DNA from 2 places in the Geobacillus sp. E263 genome. Region 1 is predicted to be linked to the other one. Evidence: a T-box and tRNA genes for the amino acid it is inferred to sense, from the RefSeq annotation. Region 1 holds a T-box; the other holds one or more tRNA genes.

Region 1 (3,249 bases):
GCATCCTGATTTGCTTATTTATTTGGAAGGAAGTTTTGAGGAAGTGATGAAGCGCATTCGTGAGCGCGGGCGTCCAATGGAACAGAAAACACCTATATCATATTGGAAGGAAATGTATGAACGTTATGAGAAATGGATTAATGAATTTAACGCTTGCCCAGTTCTTCGCGTAAACATTAACGAATACGATATTGTCGAAGACGAGCAGTCCATCGAACCAATTATTAAAAAAGCTTCAACGATTATTCACGAGTATTATCGTATAAAAAAATAACCGCCACTATTAGGCGGTTATTTTTTGCTTTGGAAAAATAAAAATTCGTTACAAAATGTAACGAATCGTCTCGGATAACAATCTCCACTTATGCGCGTTGGTATTTTCAATTCCTTTATGGCGGAGGAGGAGGGATTCGAACCCCCGCGCGCCTTGCGGCGCCTCTCGGTTTTCAAGACCGACCCCTTCAGCCAGACTTGGGTACTCCTCCGTACTGACATCATTCAATATAACATCACTGAAGATAAAAGTCAACACCTTTTATGGCAGAGCGGGCGGGCAAATCCGCCCTGCTCTTATTTATCGAATAACTTCTAGATTTCCCATGTACGGACGCAGTACTTCTGGAATGACAACCGTTCCATCTTCCTGCTGATAGTTTTCTAAGATGGCGGCCACCGTGCGACCAATCGCCAACCCTGATCCATTGAGCGTATGCACATATTCCGGTTTCGCCTTTGGTTCGCGGCGGAAACGAATGTTAGCACGCCGTGCTTGGAATGCCTCAAAGTTGCTGCACGAAGAAATCTCACGATACGTTCCATAGCTTGGCAGCCATACTTCAATATCATATGTCTTCGCCGATGAGAACCCTAAATCACCGGTGCATAAACATACAACACGATAAGGAAGTCCAAGCAGCTGCAAAATTCTCTCTGCTTGATTTGTTAACTTTTCTAATTCGTCATATGAATCTTCCGGTTTCACAAATTTCACCAGCTCTACTTTATTAAATTGATGCTGGCGAATAAGCCCTCTTGTATCACGTCCAGCAGAACCAGCTTCGGCGCGGAAACATGCACTATAAGCAACATAGTAAATCGGCAAATCTTCCGCGGATAAAATTTCATCACGATGTAAATTTGTCACAGGCACCTCTGCTGTCGGAATTAAAAAGTAATCGTCTGTTTCGATACGGAATGCGTCTTCTTCAAATTTTGGCAATTGTCCTGTTCCCGTCATACTCGCCCGATTGACAAGGTACGGAGGCAATATCTCTTGATAGCCAAACTCCTCGATATGAACATCAAGCATAAAGTTAATTAACGCGCGCTCCAGGCGGGCGCCGAGTCCTTTATAAAAGACAAAGCGGCTTCCTGTTACTTTCGCGGCCCGTTCAAAATCAAGAATACCGAGCTGTTCGGCAATATCCCAGTGCGGTTTCGGTTCAAACGAAAACGAACGCGGTTCCCCCCATTTGCGGACTTCGACATTATCTTCTTCCGACTTTCCGACGGGCACCGATTCATGCGGGATATTTGGAATAGACAATAATAACGCATTTAGTTCCTCTTCCACTTGGCGGATTTCATCATCCATGGCTTTAATGCGATCCCCTACATCCCGCATCTCGGCAATGAGATGATCAGCATCTTTTTTCTCGCGTTTCAATACGGCGATTTGTTGGGATACTTCATTTCGTTTATTTTTTAGTTCTTCTGCTTTTGCGATTAATTCGCGGCGCTTTTTGTCTAGCTCTTCAAAGCGATCGATATTTGTTAAATCTTCGCCGCGCTTTAGAAGCTTTTCTTTTACTTCTTCAAAATGATTGCGCAAATATTTGACATCAAGCATCAACGATACCTCCTTTTTTATTATTATTATAAAATAAAAACTCCCGTCCCCAAAAAGGGACGAGAGTAATCCCGCGTTGCCACCCTAATTGAAGACGAGGCTGTCTTCCGCTTGAATCGATAACGGCGAAAAGCCGAAAATGCTTACTAGCTTGCGCGTTCGGCATTTTACTCCAGGATGGATTCACAAGTGTTTCCCATCGGTTTGCACCACCCACCGACTCTCTGAAGAGAAACGACCTTGCTACTAGTTCCTTTCATCGCTTTAGCGCTATGCGATTTTCATATGCCTGTTTGTACCAATAATGTACTATAAGTTTTTTTGAAACGCAACTCTTTTTATGCTTTCGCTTCTTTCACCATATTGAGAAAATATTGTGTCATACGATAGTCATCGGTCAATTCAGGATGGAACGAGCATCCTAGAAACTGCCCTTGTCTTGCCGCAACAATACGTCCTTCATATTTCGCCAAAACTTCGACGTCCTCTCCTACTTCCACAATATGTGGAGCGCGGATAAATACACCGATAAAATCATCGGCAACGCCAGCAATCGAAAGCTCGGCTTCAAAACTTTCACGTTGACGGCCAAAAGAATTGCGTTCCACCGTAATATCCATCAATCCTAGATGCGGCTCATCATAACCGACGATTCGTTTCGCTAACAAAATGAGGCCAGCGCACGTGCCGAACATCGGCTTTCCCGCTGCAGCAAACTGTTTTAACGGCTCGATGAATCCGTATTTATCCATCAAACGGCGCATCGTCGTACTTTCGCCGCCAGGAAGAATAAGGCCGTCAATTTCCTCTAATTGCTCTATTTTTTTTACGACCACTGCCTCAGCACCGCACGCTTCAATGGAACGAACATGTTCTTGTACGGCGCCTTGTAAGCCAAGCACTCCAATTTTCATCATAACGTCTACTCCTTTACTTACCAACCACGCTCTTGCATACGTTGTTCTGGCAATAGTGACGCGACATCAATACCGCGCATTGCGCTACCTAATCCTTTGGATAAATGAGCGATCAGCTCGTAATCTTCATAATGAGCTGTCGCCTCAACGATCGCCCGCGCATATTTTTCTGGATTTTCCGATTTAAAAATGCCAGAACCGACAAATACCCCATCTGCACCTAAATGCATCATCAATGCCGCGTCAGCTGGAGTCGCGATACCGCCTGCGGCAAAGTTGACGACAGGGAGGCGGCCTAACCGCTTAATTTCGCGCAATACTTCGACCGGAGCACCTAAATTCTTCGCTTCTGTCACAAGCTCGTCTTCACTCATGCTGACAACTTTGCGTATTTGCGCATTTACTTTGCGCATATGACGCACTGCCTCGACAATGTTTCCTGTTCCTGGTTCTCCTTTTGTGCGAAGCATCGATGCCCCTTCA
Region 2 (3,249 bases), 560 kb from region 1:
ACGAAACACTGCGTTGTCCCCATAACCATTATTTGCGATGGAGCGGGTGATGGGAATCGAACCCACGACATCAGCTTGGAAGGCTGAGGTTTTACCACTAAACTACACCCGCATATTATTTTTTGTTCTTTAAATCTGTATACAACGCGCAGTTGTCATGCCTCTTCCTCTGCTAGCAAACTCAAAGATGATGGATGCATCGAGGCAACCCGCAATCAACTCTTCTTTTCGTTGTCCCTTCCTCTTCTAGCCGATTCAAGGTGTTTAATGCGTTGGGACAACTCGAAGCAAATTCGATGATGCATTGCTCGTGACTGAGGTTTTACCACTAAACTACACCCGCGTATACATTCTCCGAATACAAAACCGCATTGATCATGAACAACATTAAGTTAACGGTATTGATTATAACAGAGGATGTATTAGATTGCAACTATAAAACGAAAAAATTCGACAAATTTCGTTTTATGGAAAAAACAAAAGCACCAGCGTAACTGGTGCTTTTATGACCCGTACGGGATTCGAACCCGTGTTACCGCCGTGAAAGGGCGGTGTCTTAACCACTTGACCAACGGGCCACATTGAATGGCGGAGAAGGCGGGATTTGAACCCGCGCGCCGCAAAATTGCGACCTAACGGTTTAGCAAACCGTCCCCTTCAGCCACTTGGGTACTTCTCCGTATGGCTCCGCAAGTAGGATTCGAACCTACGACCTACCGGTTAACAGCCGGTTGCTCTACCGCTGAGCTATTGCGGAATAAAGAAACATGTAGCTATTTTTTTACAGAACATGCATTCAAAATTTCACTCTGCCTCTTCCTCTACTAGCGAACTCAAAGGTGTTGGATGTGTCGAGGCAACTCGTAGCAAATTCATAGAAGTATCGCTCGTCGCTGAGCCATTGCAGAACAAGCATGCTCCAAAGCAGATAAAATTCTTAAGTCTATTAATTATAATGGTGGGCCTAAGTGGACTTGAACCACCGACCTCACGCTTATCAGGCGTGCGCTCTAACCAGCTGAGCTATAGGCCCAAGAAGCGGGTGATGGGAATCGAACCCACGACATCAGCTTGGAAGGCTGAGGTTTTACCACTAAACTACACCCGCATAACATGGGGCGACTAGTGGGAATCGAACCCACGCATGCCAGAGCCACAATCTGGTGCGTTAACCACTTCGCCATAGTCGCCACAATCTGATGCCGGCTGCAGGACTTGAACCCGCAACCTACTGATTACAAGTCAGTTGCTCTACCAATTGAGCTAAGCCGGCATATGAAATTTGTCTAAATTATTTTCATTGCCTCTTCCTCTACTAGCGAACTCAAAGATGATGGATGCGTCGAGGCAACTCGGAGCGAGTTCATGGAAGCTTAGGCTCGTTGCTCCCCAATTGAGCTAAGCCGGCACATCAGACAGAAAAACTTAAGAGTGAGTGGTGGCTCGGGACGGAATCGAACCGCCGACACAAGGATTTTCAGTCCTTTGCTCTACCGACTGAGCTACCGAGCCATTTTATTATCTTAATATTCTGTGTTGTCTTGTCCTTTCCTCTTCTAGATTATTCAGCAATGTTAGATGCGTCAGGACAACTCGCAGCATATTCATGGAAGTATCATTCATCGTTACCGATCTATATACTTAGTTCATTGTGGCGGTCCCGACGGGACTCGAACCCGCGATCTCCTGCGTGACAGGCAGGCATGTTAACCACTACACTACGGGACCAATATTGGTTGCGGGGGCAGGATTTGAACCTGCGACCTTCGGGTTATGAGCCCGACGAGCTACCGGACTGCTCCACCCCGCGATGATAGAAAGTAATGATTGAATTACGAATAAATAATTTAGAAAGGTTTAATTCAAATCTTTGCCTCTTCCTCTGCCCGCGAATTCAAAGATGTCAAATGCGTCGAGGCAACTCGTAGCTTATTCGATGGAGCTTAAGCTCGTTGCTCCACCCCGCGGCGATATACTATAGTAACGAGTAACGATGTATGGCGGAGGAGGAGGGATTCGAACCCCCGCGCGCCTTGCGGCGCCTCTCGGTTTTCAAGACCGACCCCTTCAGCCAGACTTGGGTACTCCTCCATCATATTAAAGAACATGGTGGACCTTGTAGGATTCGAACCTACGACCGGACGGTTATGAGCCGTCTGCTCTAACCAGCTGAGCTAAAGGTCCATTTCAATGGCGGCGGAGGGGATCGAACCCCCGACCTCACGGGTATGAACCGTACGCTCTAGCCAGCTGAGCTACGCCGCCAAATTCTTTATTATTACTGGTGGAGCCTATCGGGATCGAACCGATGACCTCCTGCGTGCAAAGCAGGCGCTCTCCCAGCTGAGCTAAGGCCCCATATTTTCTAAATCGGGAAGACAGGATTCGAACCTGCGACCCCATGGTCCCAAACCATGTGCTCTACCAAGCTGAGCTACTTCCCGCTTCCTACATATTCATTAAAAGATTAACGCGCTCGAGAGGATTCGAACCCCTAACCTTCTGATCCGTAGTCAGATGCTCTATCCAATTGAGCTACGAGCGCATATGCCGAGGGCCGGACTCGAACCGGCACGGTAGTTACCTACCCCAGGATTTTAAGTCCTGTGCGTCTGCCAATTCCGCCACCCCGGCGGCATTAATGGAGCGGAAGACGGGGTTCGAACCCGCGACCCCCACCTTGGCAAGGTGGTGTTCTACCACTGAACTACTTCCGCACGCTTATAAGATGCGGGTGGAGGGACTTGAACCCCCACGCCGTAAGGCGCCAGATCCTAAGTCTGGTGCGTCTGCCAATTCCGCCACACCCGCAAAAGTGAGCCATGGAGGATTCGAACCTCCGACCCTCTGATTAAAAGTCAGATGCTCTACCTACTGAGCTAATGGCTCATGTAGTTAAAGGGAGACACTCGTTGTTTTTTCGATGCCTCTTCCTCTGCCAGCGAACCCAACGATGTTAGATGCGTCGAGGCAACTCGTAGCGGATTCATAGGAGCTTAGGCTAGTTGCTCTACCTACTGAGCTAATGGCTCGTGTGGTAAATAAAGACACTCGTTGTTTCTCGTTGCCTCTTCCTCTACTAGTGAATTCAAAGAAGCAGGATTCGTCGAGGCAACTCGTAGCGGATTCATAGGAGCTTAGGCTTGTTGCTCCCCTACTGAGCTAATGGCTCATACTATTACAGTGCCGGCTGCAGGACTTGAACCCGCAACCTACTGATTACAAGTCAGTTGCTCTACCAATTGAGCT

What was found. The T-box of region 1 lies ahead of serS (serine--tRNA ligase). A T-box ahead of a tRNA ligase gene usually reads a tRNA of that ligase, here a tRNA-Ser.
Region 2: it encodes a tRNA-Ser, which carries the amino acid that the T-box ahead of serS (serine--tRNA ligase) is inferred to sense. The anticodon was not compared.

What each region holds. Positions count from the first base shown of each region.
Region 1 is NZ_CP041632.1:3,455,154-3,458,402, forward strand. Features, by position in the region: gene FNL97_RS17740 (deoxynucleoside kinase) at 1-274, shown strand, start outside; tRNA gene FNL97_RS17745 (tRNA-Ser) at 393-485, opposite strand; gene serS (serine--tRNA ligase) at 575-1,849, opposite strand; T-box leader at 1,902-2,118, opposite strand; gene pdxT (pyridoxal 5'-phosphate synthase glutaminase subunit PdxT) at 2,188-2,766, opposite strand; gene pdxS (pyridoxal 5'-phosphate synthase lyase subunit PdxS) at 2,784-3,249, opposite strand, start outside.
Region 2 is NZ_CP041632.1:2,894,398-2,897,646, forward strand. Features, by position in the region: tRNA gene FNL97_RS14830 (tRNA-Gly) at 39-112, opposite strand; tRNA gene FNL97_RS14835 (tRNA-Glu) at 507-578, opposite strand; tRNA gene FNL97_RS14840 (tRNA-Ser) at 587-679, opposite strand; tRNA gene FNL97_RS14845 (tRNA-Asn) at 683-757, opposite strand; tRNA gene FNL97_RS14850 (tRNA-Ile) at 957-1,033, opposite strand; tRNA gene FNL97_RS14855 (tRNA-Gly) at 1,038-1,108, opposite strand; tRNA gene FNL97_RS14860 (tRNA-His) at 1,115-1,190, opposite strand; tRNA gene FNL97_RS14865 (tRNA-Thr) at 1,201-1,273, opposite strand; tRNA gene FNL97_RS14870 (tRNA-Phe) at 1,437-1,512, opposite strand; tRNA gene FNL97_RS14875 (tRNA-Asp) at 1,653-1,728, opposite strand; tRNA gene FNL97_RS14880 (tRNA-Met) at 1,734-1,810, opposite strand; tRNA gene FNL97_RS14885 (tRNA-Ser) at 1,999-2,091, opposite strand; tRNA gene FNL97_RS14890 (tRNA-Ile) at 2,108-2,184, opposite strand; tRNA gene FNL97_RS14895 (tRNA-Met) at 2,192-2,265, opposite strand; tRNA gene FNL97_RS14900 (tRNA-Ala) at 2,283-2,358, opposite strand; tRNA gene FNL97_RS14905 (tRNA-Pro) at 2,371-2,444, opposite strand; tRNA gene FNL97_RS14910 (tRNA-Arg) at 2,472-2,545, opposite strand; tRNA gene FNL97_RS14915 (tRNA-Leu) at 2,549-2,634, opposite strand; tRNA gene FNL97_RS14920 (tRNA-Gly) at 2,643-2,717, opposite strand; tRNA gene FNL97_RS14925 (tRNA-Leu) at 2,730-2,811, opposite strand; tRNA gene FNL97_RS14930 (tRNA-Lys) at 2,817-2,889, opposite strand; tRNA gene FNL97_RS14935 (tRNA-Thr) at 3,185-3,249, opposite strand, start outside.